Regions from separate parts of the Streptomyces dangxiongensis genome, predicted to be linked through region 3. Evidence: riboswitches for the same ligand, from Rfam matches in the RefSeq annotation. Region 3 holds a riboswitch; each other region holds the start of a gene.
What was found. A riboswitch is a leader RNA that binds a small molecule or an ion and turns the genes downstream of it on or off. The one in region 3 is predicted to bind cobalamin.

Region 1 (5,846 bases), 2.3 Mb from region 3:
TCGGGCTCAGCACCGTCTCCAGCTCCCCCACCCGGGTCATCGCCAACACCCAGTGGGGCCCGCTCACCGAGTCCGACCGGGACTTCGTGGTCAAGGTGCGGGCGGCGGGGCTGTGGGAGTACCCGGTGGGGCAGATCGGGCTGCAGAAGGGCGGCTCCAAGGAGGTGATCACGGCCAGCCGGCACCTGGTCGACGGGCACTCGGCCCTGGACACCACCTGCCGCAAGATCGCGCCCATGCTGAACATCACCCTGCCCAACATCGCGAGCCCCCAGCAGGAGGGCTTCGTCAGCACGCTGAAGTCGGACAGCGGCAAGCAGTTCGACACCGACTTCGCCAACATCCTGCGGATGACCCACGGCGCGATCTTCAACACGATCGCCAAGATCCGGTCCACGACCAAGAACTCGCTGGTGCGGGCCCTGGCCGACCAGGCCAACGACACCGTGCTCGACCACATGACGGTGATGGAGAAGACGGGCCTGGTCGACTTCGACCAGACCCTGTTCCAGCAGACGACCCCGCCGAAGCTCCCCGACACCGACCTGACCCCGCCGCCCCCGGCCGCGGGCCAGCCGGAGGTGGTCCTCACCCCGCCGCCGACCGCCACCTCCACCCCCGTGGACATCGACGGCATCGCCGGTGGCGGCGGCAACGTCCCGGCGCCCGGCGCGAGTCCGGCGCCCACGGTGCGTTAGGCCAGCCACACGGTGGTGTCCGGTGGCAGGGTGCCGCCGCCCGGCAGCGGGACGCTGCTCAGCAGGACCTCGCCCGGCGGGAGCGGTACCGGCTCGGCGCCGAGGTTCGTGACGCACCGCCAGGCCTCGCCGCGGGTGAGGTCCAGCACCCCGGCGGGCGCCTCGGGCGTCCAGGTCAGCGACTCGTCCTCCAGCAGCTTGCGGCGCAGCCGCAGCGCGGTGCGGTACAGCTCCAGGGTGGAGCCCTCGGTGCCCGCCTGCGCCTCGACGGCGTACGCCGCGAAGGACTCCGGCTGCGGCAGCCAGGCGGCGCCGGACCCGAAGCCGTACGACGGCCCGGTCGTCGTCCACGGCAGGGGCACGCGGCAGCCGTCGCGGCCCTTGCGGACGTGGCCGGTGTGCTCCCAGATCGGGTCCTGGAGCACCTCGGTGGGCAGGTCGGCGACCTCGGGCAGGCCGAGTTCCTCGCCCTGGTAGAGGTACGCCGACCCGGGCAGCGCCAGCATCAGCAGGGTCGCGGCCCGGGCCCGGCGCAGGCCCGCCGCCGCGTCGACCGCGGGCGCGGTGCCGCCGGACAGCAGCCAGGCCGCCGGGTCGGTGCCGGGCGGCAGCACGAGGCGGGAGGCGTGCCGGACGACGTCGTGGTTGGACAGCACCCAGGTGGCGGGGGCGCCGACGGCACGGGCGGTGGCCAGCGAGGCGGTGATGACGTCCCGCAGCTCCTCCGCGTCCCACGGGGCGCCCAGGTACTCGAAGTTGAACGCCTGGCCGAGTTCGTCGGGGCGGGCGTACAGGGCCCGCCGGGTGCCCGGCACCCAGGCCTCGGCGACGGCGGTGCGCGGCGGGCTGTAGGCGTCGAAGACCGTGCGCCAGTCGCGGTAGATCGCGTGGACCTCGTCGCGGTCCCAGTACGGGTGGCTGCCGGGCGGGACCGCCAGCAGGGCCTCCTCACCGGTCGCGCCGACATCGCCGACGTCCCGCAGCGGCTCGGTGAGGTCCTTGGCCAGCCCGTGCGCGACGTCGACCCGGAACCCGTCGACCCCCCGGTCGGACCAGAAGCGCAGGGTGGTGCGGAAGTCCGCGCGGACCTCCTCGTCGTCCCAGTTGAGGTCGGGCTGTTCGGGGGCGAAGAGGTGCAGGTACCACTCGCCGTCGGGCACCCGCCGCCAGGCGCTGCCGCCGAACAGCGACTGCCAGTCGGTGGGCGGCAGTTCGCCGTGCGCGCCGCGGCCCTCGCGGAAGACGTAGCGGTCGCGGGCGGCGGAGCCTGGGGCGGCGCGCAGCGCCTCCTGGAACCAGGGGTGCCGGTCGGAGGTGTGGTTGGGGACGACGTCGACGACGACCTTCAGGCCGAGCCGGTGCGCCTCGGTGACCAGGGCGTCGAAGTCGTCCAGGGTGCCCAGGCGCGGGTCGACGTCCCGGTGGTCGGCGACGTCGTAGCCGCCGTCGGCGAGTTCGGAGGGGTAGAAGGGGCTCAGCCACAGGGCGTCCACGCCGAGCGTGGCCAGGTGGTTCAGGCGCTGGGTGATGCCCCTGAGGTCGCCCAGGCCGTCGCCGTCGGCGTCGGCGAAACTGCGCGGGTAGACCTGGTAGATGACGGCCTGCCGCCACCAGTCGGGGTTCCTGGACGAGAGGTCTGCCATGCGGGCTCCCAGAGGACGGACGACGGTACGGACTCGGTATCTGTCCACATTGCCCGGAAAGGGAACCTTTTTCGAGGCCGGTCAGGGGGTGCAGTGCTCCAGCAGGTCCCGCACCCGCGCGTCCACCACGCGGTAGCGCACCACGCGCCCCTCCTTCTCCCCCGCGACCACCCCGGCCGCCCTCAGCAGCCGCAACGCCTGGGAGACGGCGGGATCGTTCATGCCGGTGGCGATCGCGAGGTCGGAGACGGCGAGCGGGCCGGTGCGGTGCAGGGCGAGCAGCAGCGCGAGCCGGTTGGCGTCGGCCAGGAGGGAGAAACGGCCGGCCCAGGTGCGCAGGTGGTCCGCGTCGCCGATGGCGGCGATCGCCTCGCACACCCGGTGACCGTCGATGGTGCGACGGTCGGCTCGGTCGGCAGGCACGAGATGCATGACGCCATCCTCGCAGGCACCGATGTGATCTTGAATACCTGCGCAGGTGCGCAGCTATGCAGGGAACCTGCCGCCCCTCTACGGTGGGCGGGCCGTGGTGCTCGGGAAGTCGATGCAAGGTCGACGCGGCCCTCGCCACTGTGATCAGGGAGTTCCCGTTCCGTCCGGCAGCAGCCGGGCCACTGGTCGTACGCGACCGGGAAGGCAGGGACGGCGGACGCGGACCTGTAAGCCAGGAGACCGGCCACGGCGACTCACGAAGTGATCCACGAGGTGCTGGAGCGTGAACCTGATGGCCGATGCCGCGTCTTTCCGCTGGCGACGCGAGGACACCGTCAAGACGGCGGGGCTGATGGCGGTGATAGTCGCCCTGCACGTCGTCGCCTTCGGGATCCTCTTCCTCCTCGTCGCCCCCGAGCACTACCGGGTGGGCACCGACGTCTTCGGCGTCGGACTCGGCGTCACCGCCTACACCCTCGGCATGCGGCACGCCTTCGACGCCGACCACATCGCCGCCATCGACAACACCACCCGCAAGCTGATGGCCGACGGCAAGCGGCCCGTGTCGGTGGGCTTCTGGTTCGCGCTCGGCCACTCCAGCGTCGTCGTCCTGCTGGCGCTGCTGATCGCGGGCGGCACCTCCCTCGCCGGGAAGGTCATGAACGAGGGGTCCAGCACCCACCAGGTGCTCGGCGTCCTCGGGACCACGGTCTCCGGCACGTTCCTCTACCTCATCGCGGCCCTGAACCTGGTCGCACTGGTGGGCATCCTGCGGGTGTTCCGCGCCATGCGCGCCGGAGCGTACGACGAGAAGGAGCTGGAACAGCACCTGGCCTCGCGCGGCTTCATGAACCGGCTCCTCGGCCGGCTCACCAGGTCCGTGTCCCGGCCGGGCCAGATGTACCCGCTCGGCTTCCTCTTCGGCCTCGGCTTCGACACGGCCACCGAGGTCACGCTGATGGTGATGGCCGGCTCGGGTGCGGCGGCCGGCCTGCCCTGGTACGCGATCCTCTGCCTGCCGCTGCTCTTCGCCGCCGGCATGAGCCTGTTCGACACCCTCGACGGCACGTTCATGAACTTCGCCTACCAGTGGGCGTTCTCCAACCCCGTCCGCAAGGTGTTCTACAACCTCGCCATCACCGGCCTGTCCGTCGCCGTCGCCTTCTTCATCGGCACGATCGAGCTGGTCGGCGTCCTGCACGAGAAGTTCGACCTGCACGACGACGTCACCGGCTGGGTCGCCGGCCTCGACCTGGACAACGTCGGCTACCTCATCGTCGGCCTGTTCGTCGTCGTGTGGGCGGCGGCACTGGCGTACTGGCGGTTCGCCAGGGTGGAGGAACGCTGGTCGGAACGGGTACCGGCCACCGCCGACTAGGGCGTGGCGTCGAACTCCCGCCGTGGGGCGGGCGGGGGTTCGACGGCACGGCCTAGCGGCCGACGGTCTCCAGGTACAGCCTCACGTACCGGTCCGCGTCCACCTCCAGGGCCACGTCCACCAGGGCGTGTTCGCGGCGGCCCTCGTGGATCTCCGACTCGCCGGGACGGGGCCGGCGGTCCACGACCGTCTGGCCGCGGGACGGGCCGGGGGCCAGGGTGACCTCCACCGGCAGCAGCCGGGTGGTGATGCCCCGCGGGTCGGCGACCGCGCACACCGCGCCCGCGTCGCCGAGGCCGCCCGCCTCCTCCGCCTCGGCCGGCCCGCCCGGCGAGGTCGGCCGGTGGGCGAGGAGGTCGCCGGCCAGGCGGGTGCCGGGCTCGTCGCTGGCGCGCAGCCGGTGCACCTCCGGGCCGTCCACGACGACCTGCTGGAAGACGTCCAGGCCGTACATCGTGATCGGCACCCCGGCCGTCAGCAGGATCGCCGCCGCCTCCGGGTCGTGCCAGACGTTGAACTCCGCGACCGGGGTGGCGTTGCCGACAGCCACGGCCCCGCCCATGAACACGATCCGCCCGATGTTCGACGTCACCTCCGGATGGGTGCGCAGCAACAGCGCGATGTTCGTCAGCGGGGCGGTCGGGACCAGGGTCACCGGGCGCGGGGAGGCGAGGATCTCCCGGTGCAGCAGGGTGACGGCGTCGACGGCCGCCGGGGCCCGGGTGGGCGCGGGCAGGCCCAGGTCACCCATGCCGTCCGTGCCGTGCACGTGCCGGGCCGAGCGGGCCGGCTCGATCAGCGGGCGTGCGGCGCCCCGCGCCACCGGGATGTCGGGCGCGCCCGCCCGCTCCAGCACGGTCAGCGTGTTGCGGACCACCCCGTCGACGTCGGTGTTCCCGGCCACGCAGGTCACCGCCCGCAGGTCGAGACCCGGGTGCCGGACGGCGAACAGCAGGGCCAGGGCGTCGTCGACGCCGGTGTCGCAGTCGATGATCACGGGGATCGGCTCACCGGTCACAGCGCACTCCTTCCGTCGTCCCGACCTTAGATCAGCCTCCGCGCACCCGACCGGCACCGGCCCGGCCGGCCCCCGGGCGGCACCGCGCGGCGTCCCGCGCGTCCCCTCACCCGTACGGCCCCGGAGCGCTGGTGGGCGGGGCGGGGCGGTGGTGCCGTGGGAGCAGGCGTCCCGCCGGTCCGTACGCAGCCCAGGAGGCACCGATGACCCCCGCGATAGCCACCCGCGTCGCCCGGCTCCCCCGGGCCGTCCTGCTGCCCCTCCTCGGCGCCGGTCTGCTCACCGCCGGCGGCTGCGCCGCCCTCGGCCTGAACCGACCGGCGTCCGCCCCGCACCCCCTGCCCACCGTCGACCGGCCGGCCGCGACGCCCAGGACGTCCCCGCGGCCCGACGGGTCCACGCTCAGCGACGAGCAGGCACAGGCCGCGCTCATCACCGAGGGCGACCTCGGCGCCCCCTGGACCTCCACGCGCGGCGCGGCCACCTGGCGGGACGGGCTGCTGAAGGCGACCACCTCGGCCGGGGAGTGCCAGCGACTGCTGGACGCCCTCTACAGCGACGAGTTGCTCGGCGCCCCGGCCCGCGCCGCCATCGGCCTGGACGACGCCGACACCGACGCCCAGCTCCGCTACCAGATCGGCACCCGCCGCCCGTCGGACGTGAACGCCGTACTGGCC
Region 2 (5,846 bases), 4.2 Mb from region 3:
CAGCCGGAAGTCCACCTCCACGATCTCGGCGCCGGCCTCTTCGAGGGCGGGCAGCGCGGCCCGCACCAGCGCCACGACCTCCGGCTCGACCGGGTATCCGCCGAGGTCGGGCGTGTAGGCGACCCGCATCCCGGCCAGTGACGGCGAGAGCGCCGCCGCCAGCGGCTCACCCACCGGGAAGGAGTACGGGTCCCGGGGGTGCGGGCCCGACATCAGGTCGAGTCCCAGGACGGCGTCGTCCACGGTCCTGGCCAGCGGTGCGTAGCAGACCATCGGGTTGAGACGGCGGAACGCGTTGGGCCGGGCCGGCACCGCCACCCGTCCGAAGGTCGTCATCATGGTGAACACACCGCAGAAGGCTCCGGGTACGCGCAGCGAACCGCCCGCGTCCGAGCCCTGCGCCAGCGGGACCATGCCCGTCGCGACCGCCGCCGCGCTCCCGCCGGAGGAGCCGCCCGCGTTCATCGTCAGGTTGAACGGCGTGGACGCCGGCCCCAGCAGGGAGCTGTCCGTCGTCGCCTTGAACCCGAACTCCGGCGTGTTCGTCTTGCCGACCACGATGGCGCCGGCATCGGTCAACCGCTCGACGCACAGGATCGTATCCTGTGCGACCTCCTCCGCGAAGATCTTCGAACCACGCGTGACGCGCACGCCCGCGACGGGATCCAGGTCCTTCACGCCGATGGGCACCCCGTGCAGCGGACCCAGCTCGGCCCCGGACAGCACGGCCTGTTCCGCTTCCTTGGCTGCGGCGAGCGCCTGGTCGGCGCAGACCGTGACGAACGCGTTGACCGCGGGGTTGAGCCGCTCGATGCGGTCCAGGGAGTTCTGCACCACCTCCACCGGTGACACGGTCCGGGAACGAACAAGCTCGGCGAGCTGGAGCGCCGTCAGCGCCTCGAAATCGCTCATCACTCTTTCCTTCCTCGACAACACCGGCATCCGTGGACCGGCGTACCAGTAGCCGCCCAGCCGGGTGGGACTTGGTACGGACTAAAACACCGCGGCGTCGCAGAGGGTTGCGTGATCGGTGGCCGCGTACCCCCACCGAACAGCCCGTGACGACTGTTTTCGGCCGGACACGCGCCGATCGGCGGAAGCCGGACACCGATCGTGAGGAACGATGCGCGCTGCGAAGTCATGGCCGGTCGGGTGCGGCGGTACTACGGTGACCCCTCAAGTGACGCCCCGACCGTGTCCGAGGGGGAAGCGGTCCGCTCGCCGGGGGCGTCCGGGGCCGAGGGGAGCCACCGTGCAGGTGCTGTATGCCGTCGCGTTCGATGTCCAGGACGCCCGGTGCGCCCGGCGGCCCGGACACGTGTACGAGCGTCTCCGTGACCATCTCGCCGCATGGCTCGGTGACCGCGGCCGGTTACCGGCGCCGTACCCCGCGGATCTCGACCGCGCCGGGCGGGCGGTGATCACCGGCAGGATTCCCGGGCAGGGCGAACGGCGGGTGAGCTGGTCCGTGGCGGGCGACGAGCGTGCCCGCGCCCTGCGGATGGCCATTCACCAGCCGCTGTCGGACGGCCCGGCACAGTTCGTCACCCGCGTCACGGTCTCCGGGACGGAGGACGGCGCCGGGGGACTCCGGGTCGTCATGGGCAGGGAGATCCCCGACGGCTGGATCGCGCCGGTGCAGAACCCGCGGCTCAGGCGTCCCCATCTGCTGCGTGCGGTGCTCGCGGACGGCGAACTCGATGTGCGGGTGCTCGGCCAGCGCGCCACCGGGCGGTACGAGCGGATCCGGGAGCACGGGCACGCGGCGGTCCTGCTGGAGTCGCTCGCGCTGAGCACGCGCCTGCCCATCCTTCTCATGCACCCCCGGGACCAGGCGGCGTGGACGACGGCGGCCGACGCCTCGGGGCAACTCGCCGGACTGGCCCAGGTCGTGACGCTGAACTACGTCACCGCGCAGGCCGTCCGCCGGGTCCACGAACAGGTGGCCGTGCCGAGCGGCGGGGCACGGCTGGTCTGGCCCAACCTCGGCCTGGAGCATCCCGCCTACTCCCGCGAGCAGGTGTCCCAGCCGTCCTTCGTGAGCAGACGGCTGATGCCCTCGCTCGCCCACCTCTCCGTCATCGCCCGGGGCAGCGACACGGCGTGGGAGCGGGCGCGGCAGGCCTCCTACCGGGCCGGGGCGCGCAGAGCGGCGGAACGGCTGTCGCGCGCCCAGGCCGCCGGCGACACGACCGCCGAACTCCAGGCGCTGAAGGAACGCGCGCGGCAGCTCGAGGAGGACACCAGGTCGTGGGAGGACATGGCCCAGAGCTGTATGGAGGAACGCGACAAGGCGCAGTCCGAGGCCGCCGCGGCCGAGGCGCTGCGCCAGGACCGGGACTACTGGAAGAAGCTGTACCTGGAACAGTCCAGGGGCGGGACCGGGCAGGCGGCCGAGCCGGACGTCTGGCACCGGATCCCGGTCCTGGGCACGGACGCCGTACCCACCTTCGAGGCTCTCGCCAGGACGTCGGAGGAACGCCTCGTGTTCACGGTGCGGGCGGCGCGGGCGTGGAAGGCCTCCCAGTACCCGTATCCCGAGGAGATGACCGACCAGCTCATCGCCCTCGCCCAGGCCGCGATGGACCTGTACACCAAGCCCGGCAAGCGGCCCAGGCTCGACCAGTGGTTCTACGACCACCACGGGCTGAGGTTCGCGAACAGCGACGAGAAGCTCAGCAAGAACAAGGACAAGCGCTACTTCACGTTCGAGCACAAGCGCCGGGACGGGCTGCCGCACATCAAGGTCCGGGACGCCGTGTCGCCGAGCGAGGCCGGGCGGATCTACTTCGCGCTGGACCCCGAGGGCAAGCGGCTGATCGTCAACCATGTGGGGCTGCACCTGTGACCGGCCGCGCCGCCCGGCCGTACGCCCGACGGGCGTGCGCCCTTGGCCGGGCAGGCGCCGCGCGGTACGGTCTGTCCGATATCGACGACGGTCGACGGAAGCCGGTGCAAGTCCGGCACGGTCGCGCCACTGTATGCGAGAGCCTCCGGGTGTTCGTGAGTCAGACCCGTGGCCGTCGTCCTGTGCACCACCGAGATGGGACGCGAACTCCCAGAGGAGGTCCTGCCATGGCGCAGACCGTCGCTCCGCCGACAGCCACCACCCCCGCCGTACCGGCCAAGCTGCCACTGAAGGCCATCGCTCCGTGGGCGGTCTTCTTCGGCATCCTCATGCTCGTCCTGCTGTACTTCGTCGGCGCCGAACAGGGCGCCACCTCCGTGCTCAACGGCACGGACGTCCACGAGTGGGTGCACGACGCCCGCCACCTGCTCGGCTTCCCCTGCCACTGACGCGAGGGACGCCCCACACCCATGAACTCCGCAACAGTGAGGAACCTCCTCGTGCGGGGCATGCTCGCCGGTCTGGCCGCCGGCGTGCTCGCCCTGGTCGTCGCCTACTTCCTCGGTGAGCCGAGCGTCGACAGGGCGATCGGCTTCGAGGACGCCCACTCCCACGCGCACGAGACGGAGGTCGTCTCGCGCTCCGTGCAGTCCACCGCCGGCCTCGCCACCGGTGTCCTCGTCTACGGGGTCGCGTTCGGCGGCATCGCCGCACTCGCCTTCTGCTTCGCGCTCGGCCGCGTCGGCCGCTTCTCCCCGCGGGCGACCGCGCTGCTGCTGTCGGGCTCCGCGCTGCTCGTCGTGTACGTCGTCCCGTTCCTGAAGTACCCGGCCAGCCCGCCCTCGGTCGGCGACCCCGGCACCATCGGCGAACGGACCGGCCTGTACTTCCTGATGATGCTGCTCAGCGTGCTCCTCGCGGTCGCCGCCACCCTTGTGGGCAAGCGGCTCGCACCCCGGCTGGGCACCTGGTACGCCACCGTCGCCGCGGTGGCCGCCTTCGCCCTCGTGACGGCAGTGGCCTATGCCTTCCTGCCGGTCGTCGACGAGGTGCCGAAGGACTTCCCGGCCGCCCTGCTGTGGCGGTTCCGTCTCTCCGCGCTGGCCGTCCAGGCCGTCCTGTGGGCCGGATTCGGCCTGCTCTTCGGCGAGTTCGCCGAACGGCTGCTGCACCCGAGGCGCGTACGGTCCGGCGCCGGGCGACCGGTTCCCGCGCCGCACTGAACCACCAGGGACGCGAGGGGGCCTTTCGGATCCGTCCGAGGGGCCCTCTCGGCGTTCGCGTGACCGTCCGGTGCCCTCTCGGCGTTCCCGGGACAGCGGCCGGTGTCAGTGGGCGGACGTGCTCCCCAGCGGGTGGCCGAGCCGCAGGTTCCAGCGTCCGGACCGGCCGGTGACCTCCGTCGCCGTGAGCGGCGGCACGTCGAGGCGCCAGAACGCGGCGGCGGGCACGTGCAGGACGTGCACCACCACCGCGCGGACGACCTCCGGCTCCACCACGGCCACCGTCCGGCCCCCGGCGTGGCCGCACCGCTCCAGCCACCGTGCGACGCGCTCGCACAGGTCCCGTACCGAGGTGCCGCCGTGCGGTGCCGCGTCCGGATCGGCCAGCCAGCGGGCCAGCGCCGCCGGTTCGGCGCCGCCGACGTCCGCCAGCGCCCGGCCCCGCCACCGGCCCACGTCCAGTCCGGCGAGTTCCGCCGTCCCGGTGGCGTCGAGACCGAGCGCCGAGGCCGTCTCCCGGCAGCGCGTGCTGGGGGAGGCGAGGACCTGCCCGGCGGCGGGCACGTGACCCGCCGCCGCCATGGCCCGCGCCACGCCCGCGTCGTCGAGCGAGTCACCGTCGTCGAAACGGGCCCGCCGCAGGGAGGGGGTCGTCGCGGGTGCGATCAGGGTGACACGGGTGGTCACGGGGTCGGTCCTCCTGTCGTTCACGTACGCCTTGCCTGACCGTCGTCCGAGCGGCCCCGGCGGCCCGTCCGCGTGCGGGCCGCCGGGGGCCGTCGTCACCGCGCGCAGATACGCGGGCCAGGTCATCTCGGCGTCGGGGTCGGCACCGATGCCCCGGTAGATCCACGTCTCCACCCGCAGATGCCGCCGCGAGGAGCAGACCCGGGCCATACCGGTGCCGAGGGGGATGTGGATGAGCGCCAACGCGCCCATGAGGGCGAGCAGTTGGAGCACGCCTGCCGTTACGGGGCCCATGTCCGCGCTCAGAACCTCTCCGGGAAGAGCAGGGCGAGGACGAGGTGGCCCAGCAGGGCGACGGCAACGATCAGGCCGACTCCCGTCTCGACGTGGGACGCGTCGACGGTCACAGTCTCGTCACCCCCGGGCGACGAGTGCCACCAGCGCGAAGGCCGCGAGCACGGTGACGACGAAGGCCGCATCGGCCATCGCGGACTCCTGAAAGGTGAAGGGGCGGAAGGGGAACGGTGACAGCACACCACTCCCGTGGCCGGATACGACCGCCCCTTGACGGCCTCCATACGACGGTCCGCCCGCCCTTGACGGAACCCATACGCCGACCGACCGCCGGACCGCCCGGCCTGCCGGCGCGGGCCGGAGTCCGCCCGACCGGGACCCCGGCCGGCTGTGGGCCTCGCCTGCCGGGTCAGACGTCCGCGGGCGGAGCGGCGCGGTCCTCGAAGGTCGCGAGGATGCGTTCCGCGGCCAGGGTCGCCGTCAACCGGCCCTCCCGCACCTGCCGTTCGAGGCCGGGGGCGGTCGCGCGCACCGCCGGGTCGGCGTGCAGCCGGCCGAGCAGTTCGTCGCGGACCATCGCCCACGTCCACTCGACCTGCTGGTCCCGTCGTTTCGCGGCCAGCCGCCCGGTGGAGTCCAGCAGCGTACGGTGCTGCTCCAGCCGCTCCCACACCGTGTCCAGACCGGTGGCGTCCCGGGCGCTGCAGTGCAGCACCGGCGGCGTCCAGAACGCGTCCTTGCCGTGCATCAGCCGCAGCGCGCCCGCCAGCTCCCGGGCCGCGGCCCGCGCGTCG
Region 3 (5,846 bases):
CCACCGCGTTGCCGACCCGGGAGTGCTTGGTCGGGTACGCGGTGAAGACCAGGGCGATCTTCTTCTCGGCGTTCGGCTTGTGCTTCAGCCGGGCGTGCCGCAGGGCGATCCCGGCGACCCGCGAGGCCCGCTCGGGGTCGGCGACGTACACCGGCACGTCGTCGGGACCCTGCTCCTTGAAGGAGAACGGGACGGTGACGAGACGGCCGTCGAACTCCGGGATCGCGACCTGCATCGCCGCATCCATGGGGGACAGGGCCGCGTCGGACTCCTCCCACGCGGCCCGCGAGGAGGTCAGGCACAGGCCCTGCAGGACGGGCACGTCGAGGTCGGCGAGGGCGCCGATGTCCCAGGACTCCTCGTCGCCGCCCGCCGAGGCCTGCGAGGCGTGCGTGCCGCCGGCCGCGAGGACGGTGGCCACCAGCACGTCGGCCCGCTCCAGCAGCCGGTACAGCCCGGCGTCCGCGCCGCGCAGCGAACCGCAGTACACGGGAAGGGCGTTGGCGCCGTGCGCCTCGATCGCGTCGCACAGCGTGTCCACGAAGGCGGTGTTGCCGCTCAGTTCGTGCGCCCGGTAGAAGAGGACGCCCACGGTCGGGCGGCCGGCCACGACCGGGCGGTCGCCGTGCACGCCGTACTCCGGCATGCCGCGCGGCCCCTCGAAGCCCTCACCGGTCAGCAGCACGGTGTCCGACAGGAACCGGGACAGCTCCAGCAGGTTCTCCGGCCCGCCCTCGACCAGGTACTTCAGCGCCTCGGCGACCACACCGGCCGGCACGGACGACTCGGCCATCAGCTCGGCGTCCGGGACGGCCTCGCCGCCCAGCAGCACGGTCGGGATCCCGGACGCCCCCAGCACCGCCAGCCCGTCCTCCCAGGCGCGCTTGCCGCCCAGCAGCCGTACGACGGCGATGTCCGCGCCCTCGACCAGGGCCGGCAGCTCCGCGGCGACGTCGACACGGGTGGGGTTGCCGATGCGGTAGCCGGCGCCACAGGCCCGGGCCGCCAGCAGATCCGTGTCGGCGGTCGACAACAACAACACTGTGCTCATGCGGGCGCTCCCGGTGGAATGAAAGGCAGTCCTTGCGGCGCGCCCGACTCGATGAGCCGCCAGAGCGCGTCGGTGTCCGCGTGCTGTTCGATCAGGTCGCCGAGCCGGTCGAGCTGCTCCTCGCGCAGCGCGGCGAAGGAGGTGTCCGGCGCGGGCACGAAGCGGCGGCCCGCGGCGGCGGCCACCTCGCGCAGGAAGGCCCGCCGGAAGCCGTCCGACTCCAGCGAGCCGTGCCAGTGGGTGCCCCAGGTCCGGCCGGCACGGCAGCCGTCCAGGAAGGCCTCCCCGCCGGTGACGTCGGCGACCCCGTGATGGATCTCGTACCCCTCCACCCGCTCGCCGAGGGCCTGGCCGACGGGCCGCGTGAGGGTCTTCTCGCGGGCGAAGCGGACCCGGACGGGGAGCAGGCCGAGCCCGGGGACGTGTCCGGCGCGGGACTCGACCTCGTCCTCGATGTGCTCGCCGAGGAGCTGGAAACCGCCGCAGATGCCGAGCACGGGGCGCCCCTCGGCGGCCCGCCGTACGAGGGCGTCGGCCAGCCCGCGTTCCCGCAGCCACTGCAGCGCCCGCACGGTGGCGCGCGTGCCCGGGACCACCACGAGGTCGGCGTCGGCCAGCTCCTCCGGGCGGTCCACGAAGCGCACGACGACGCCCGGTTCGGCGGCGAGGGCGTCCACGTCGGTGAAGTTGGACATCAGCGGGACCGCGCAGACGGCGACCCGCAGCACGTCCGCGCCGACCGGGGGCGTCACGGAGGACTCGCGGACGGTGCCCCGCAGGGACACTCTCAGGCCGTCCTCCTCGTCGATGCCGAGGCCGTGCCGGAAGGGCAGGACGCCGTACGTCCGCCGTCCGGTGAGCCCGTACAGCATGTCCAGGCCCGGCTCCAGCAGCGACACGTCGCCGCGGAACTTGTTCACGAGGAACCCGGCGACCAGTTCCTGGTCCTCGGGGGAGAGCAGGGCGACGGTGCCGAAGAAGGACGCGAAGACGCCCCCGCGGTCGATGTCCCCCACCACCAGCACGGGCAGCCGCGCGTTGCGGGCGATGCCCATGTTGACGATGTCCGTCCGCCGCAGGTTGATCTCGGCCGGACTGCCCGCCCCCTCACAGATCACCGCGTCATACGTGCCCCGCAACTCGGCCAGGCAGTCCAGCACCGTGCCGAGCAGCCGCTGCTGGCGCCCCCCGTGGTAGCCGCGCGCGCTCAGCTCCCCGACGGGCTTGCCGAGCAGCACCACCTGGCTGCTCTGTTCGCCGCCCGGCTTGAGCAGCACGGGGTTCATGAGCGCGGTGGGCTCGACGCGGCAGGCCTGCGCCTGCATGGCCTGCGCCCGCCCGATCTCCGCGCCTTCCAGGGTGACGAACGAGTTCAGGGACATGTTCTGCGCCTTGAACGGCGCCACCTTCACGCCCTGGCGGACCAGCCAGCGGCAGATCCCGGCCGTCACGACGCTCTTGCCGGCGTCGGAGGTGGTGCCGGCGACGAGGAGACCCCCGTTCACTTCCCACGTCCCTTCATCAGGCCGCGCGCGGCGAGCGTGGTGCCGAGCGCGAGGAGGCCGACGCGACGGGAGAGCCGTACGGCCCGGTCGATGTCGATGACCCGGACCGGCCGTCCGGTGCCGCCGTTGAGCACGGGCCGGTGTTCGACCCGGCCGCCGTAGGAGAGCGTGCCGCCCAGCCGCACGCCGAGGGCGCCCGCGAACGCGGCCTCCACGGGACCGGCGTTGGGGCTCGGGTGCCGGGAGGCATCGGCCCGCCAGGCCCGCGCGGCACCGCGCGGATCGGGTCCGGCGAGGGTGGCGAGTACGGCGGTGAGCCGGGCCCCGGGCCAGCCGGCGACGTCGTCGAGGCGGGCGGAGGCCCAGCCGTAGCGCCGGTGGCGGGGTGATCTGTGGCCCACCATCGCGTCCAGGGTGTTGACCGCCCGGAACCCGAGCAGCCCGGGGACGCCGGCCACGGCGCCCCAGACGAGGGCGCCGACCACGGCGTCGGAGGTGTTCTCGGCGACCGACTCGACCACGGCGCGGGCGATGCCGTCGGCGTCCAGCGCCTGCGGGTCCCGGCCGCACAGGTGGGGCAGCCGGGCCCGGGCGGCCTCGACGTCCCCGGCCTCCAGGGCGCGCCCGACGGCGCGGGCCTCGCGGGCGAGCGAGGTGCCGCCGACGACCGCCCAGGCGGCGACGGCGGTCAGCGCGGTGGAGACGGCGGGGCGGGGGCGCGTGGCGCGTGCGGCCAGCGCGCCCAGCGCGACGGCGCCGCCGGCGCACACGGCGGTGTGCACGGCACCCCAGCCGCGATGGTCGTGCCACAGGACGCGTTCCACGGCTCCGGCCGCCCGGCCGAACGCGGCGACCGGATGCCCGCGGCGCGGATCGCCGAGGAGCAGGTCACCGAGGAGGCCGGCGGCGGCGCCGTACGCGTATGTGCGATCGGCACCCATCGGCTCAGCCGGCCGTGGGGGCGGGAGCGGTCCGGGTGCGGGTCCTCGAACGGGTCCTCGATGGGCAGCCGAGCATGTCGCTGTAGGTCCTCACTCAGGGTGTCCGCGCCCTGGTTCGACGTGAATCGGCGGTGAGAGTTCCTGGCTCCCGGGGATTCCTCCCCGGTGACAGTGGCGGGACCGCGCCGGATTCGCACCGGCTTCCTCTTCTGCCGCCGTAGATGGCCTGGGCAGTCCACCACGCGCCCGGAAGGGCCGTCAACTTGCCGTTGACCTGCGTGGGGAGAGTGTGCCGATCACCACACCGAGGGACGTGCGGGCCGGGTGGGACATGACGGAGGCTCCCCTCCACGGCCGGTGCGGGGGAGCCTCCGAGGGGGCGCGGGTCAGGCTTTGGCCACGACCAGGTGGATGCCGTACGCCACCGCCGCCGCGCAGGCCGCGAAGCAGAGGTAGGCGCCGGTGACGGCGAGTCCCGCGGTGCCGCCCTGCGCCGTGGCCTTCTCGCGCCGGTTCAGGCCCGCGATGCCGAGGGTGAACAGGGACACGAGGCCCACGGTGGCCACGAGGCTCACTCCGAAGACGGAGCCGAGGGCCGCCCAGTCGATCTTCATGGGGATGCTTCCTTCGGTAACCGGGGTGACCGGGCTCAGACGGTGGCGGCCGGGGCCGCCGGGGGAGCGGGCTCGACGGCCGGGGCCGTGGCCTGCTGCGGGAAGGCGATGTCCAGGTCGACGACGACCTGGCCGGCCGGGGGCGGGATCACGGCGGCGATGGCGGTGGTGACCACACCGGCCGGCTCGCCGCTCTCCTGGACCACGTGGGTGTGGTCCACGACCTCGCGGCGGGAGAACTTGTAGATCGCGGCGCTGGAGGCGACGAGGAAGACGGCGACGACTGCGGTACCCCAGTCACCCAGGCCGGTGACGGACTCGGCGCCCGCGCCGACCAGCGCGGCGGCCGGGAGGGTGAGCGCCCAGGCGACGAACATGCGGGTCGCGGTGGACCAGCGGACCACACCGCCCTTGCGGCCGAGGCCCGCGCCCATCACCGAACCGGAGACGACGTGGGTGGTGGAGAGGGAGAAACCGAGGTGGGCGGAGGCCAGGATGGCGGTCGCGGCGCTGGTCTGGGCGGCGAAGCCCTGGCGCGGCTCCAGGTCGGTCAGGCCCTTGCCCATGGTGCGGATGATGCGCCACCCGCCGATGTAGGTGCCGAGCGCGATGGCCAGGCCGGCGGAGAGGATCACCCAGGTGGGAGGGTTGGAGCCGGGGGCGATGGAGCCGCCCGCGATGAGGGCGAGGGTGATGATGCCCATCGTCTTCTGGGCGTCGTTGGTGCCGTGGGCCAGGGAGACCAGGCCGGCGGAGGCGATCTGGCCGGCGCGGTAGCCCTTGCGGGTGGCCTCGCCGTCGGCGGTGCCGCCGATGCCGTAGGAGAACCGGGTGGCCAGCAGCGAGGCGAGACCGGCCACGAGCGGCGCGGCGACCGCCGGGAGCAGCACCTTGGTGACCAGAACGTCACCGTGGACGGCGCCGAAACCGGCGGAGGCGACGGTGGCGCCGACCAGGCCGCCCATCAGGGCGTGCGAGGAGCTGGAGGGCAGGCCCACCAGCCAGGTCAGCAGGTTCCAGAGGATCGCGCCGACCAGCGCGGCGAAGATGACCTCGGGACGGATGCCGCTCTCGTCGACGAGACCCTTGGAGATCGTGTTCGCGACCTCCACGGAGAGGAAGGCGCCCACAAGATTGAGGGCGGCGGACATGGCCACCGCGATCTTGGGCTTCAGGGCGCCTGTGGAGATGGTGGTGGCCATCGCGTTCGCGGTGTCGTGGAAACCGTTCGTGAAATCGAACGCGAGAGCGGTTACCACCACAATCGCGAGGATCAGCGAGAAGCTTTCCATTTACCCAGGCAATCGTTCGACGTCATTGGCGAGTCGAACGTAAGCAACCTGGGTGAACGGAAGATGAACTGGGACCGGCATGGTGGTGACCGTCGTACGGGTCCCGAGTGCCGCTCGGCCCGGCCGCCCCAGACGCCCCTTGGCCGCCGGCCCCGCGCGAACGTCCGCGGCCGGCCTGCGGAGCCGTCGAAGAGATCCTGGTCACCCGGCAGCGCGCCCGGCCGTGCGGTGCCGTGCCGGGCGATCCGCAGCGGGTTCGAGGAGGCGAAGGCGCGGCTGTCGCCGGTGCACCGCCTCCACCGCCGGGTCGTCGTACGGACCACCGGGCGGCGGCCCGTCCGCCGCGCCTTGCCCGGGCCGTAGCACTTGTGCCGGGTGCTGTACGGGTTGTACTCCACGTCCGGCGCCGGCGGCGGCGTCCGGCCGTCCGCCCGCCGGTCGCC

Region 1: it holds a riboswitch for cobalamin, as region 3 does, so the genes downstream of both, D9753_RS17160 (Nickel transporter NicT) here and D9753_RS27540 (cobalamin biosynthesis protein) in region 3, are expected to answer to the same signal.
Region 2: it holds a riboswitch for cobalamin, as region 3 does, so the genes downstream of both, D9753_RS08345 (CbtB domain-containing protein) here and D9753_RS27540 (cobalamin biosynthesis protein) in region 3, are expected to answer to the same signal.

The regions. Positions count from the first base shown of each region.
Region 1 covers NZ_CP033073.1:3,842,020-3,847,865, forward strand. Annotated here, with positions in the region: gene D9753_RS17145 (DUF4142 domain-containing protein) at 1-698, shown strand, start outside; gene D9753_RS17150 (glycoside hydrolase family 13 protein) at 695-2,341, opposite strand; gene D9753_RS17155 (ArsR/SmtB family transcription factor) at 2,423-2,773, opposite strand; cobalamin riboswitch at 2,852-3,036, shown strand; gene D9753_RS17160 (Nickel transporter NicT) at 3,066-4,151, shown strand; gene D9753_RS17165 (nucleoside hydrolase) at 4,204-5,169, opposite strand; gene D9753_RS17170 (hypothetical protein) at 5,373-5,846, shown strand, end outside.
Region 2 covers NZ_CP033073.1:1,889,424-1,895,269, reverse strand. Annotated here, with positions in the region: gene D9753_RS08355 (amidase) at 1-912, opposite strand, end outside; gene D9753_RS08350 (hypothetical protein) at 1,253-2,848, shown strand; cobalamin riboswitch at 2,920-3,039, shown strand; gene D9753_RS08345 (CbtB domain-containing protein) at 3,076-3,297, shown strand; gene D9753_RS08340 (CbtA family protein) at 3,319-4,071, shown strand; gene D9753_RS08335 (histidine phosphatase family protein) at 4,177-4,758, opposite strand; partial or broken gene D9753_RS39310 (potassium-transporting ATPase subunit KdpA) at 4,864-5,010, opposite strand; gene kdpF (K(+)-transporting ATPase subunit F) at 5,061-5,165, opposite strand; gene meaB (methylmalonyl Co-A mutase-associated GTPase MeaB) at 5,462-5,846, opposite strand, start outside.
Region 3 covers NZ_CP033073.1:6,102,373-6,108,218, forward strand. Annotated here, with positions in the region: gene cobN (cobaltochelatase subunit CobN) at 1-1,051, opposite strand, end outside; gene D9753_RS27535 (cobyric acid synthase) at 1,048-2,556, opposite strand; gene D9753_RS27540 (cobalamin biosynthesis protein) at 2,553-3,497, opposite strand; cobalamin riboswitch at 3,613-3,753, opposite strand; gene D9753_RS27545 (hypothetical protein) at 3,884-4,111, opposite strand; gene D9753_RS27550 (inorganic phosphate transporter) at 4,147-5,403, opposite strand; gene D9753_RS27555 (GH25 family lysozyme) at 5,385-5,846, opposite strand, start outside.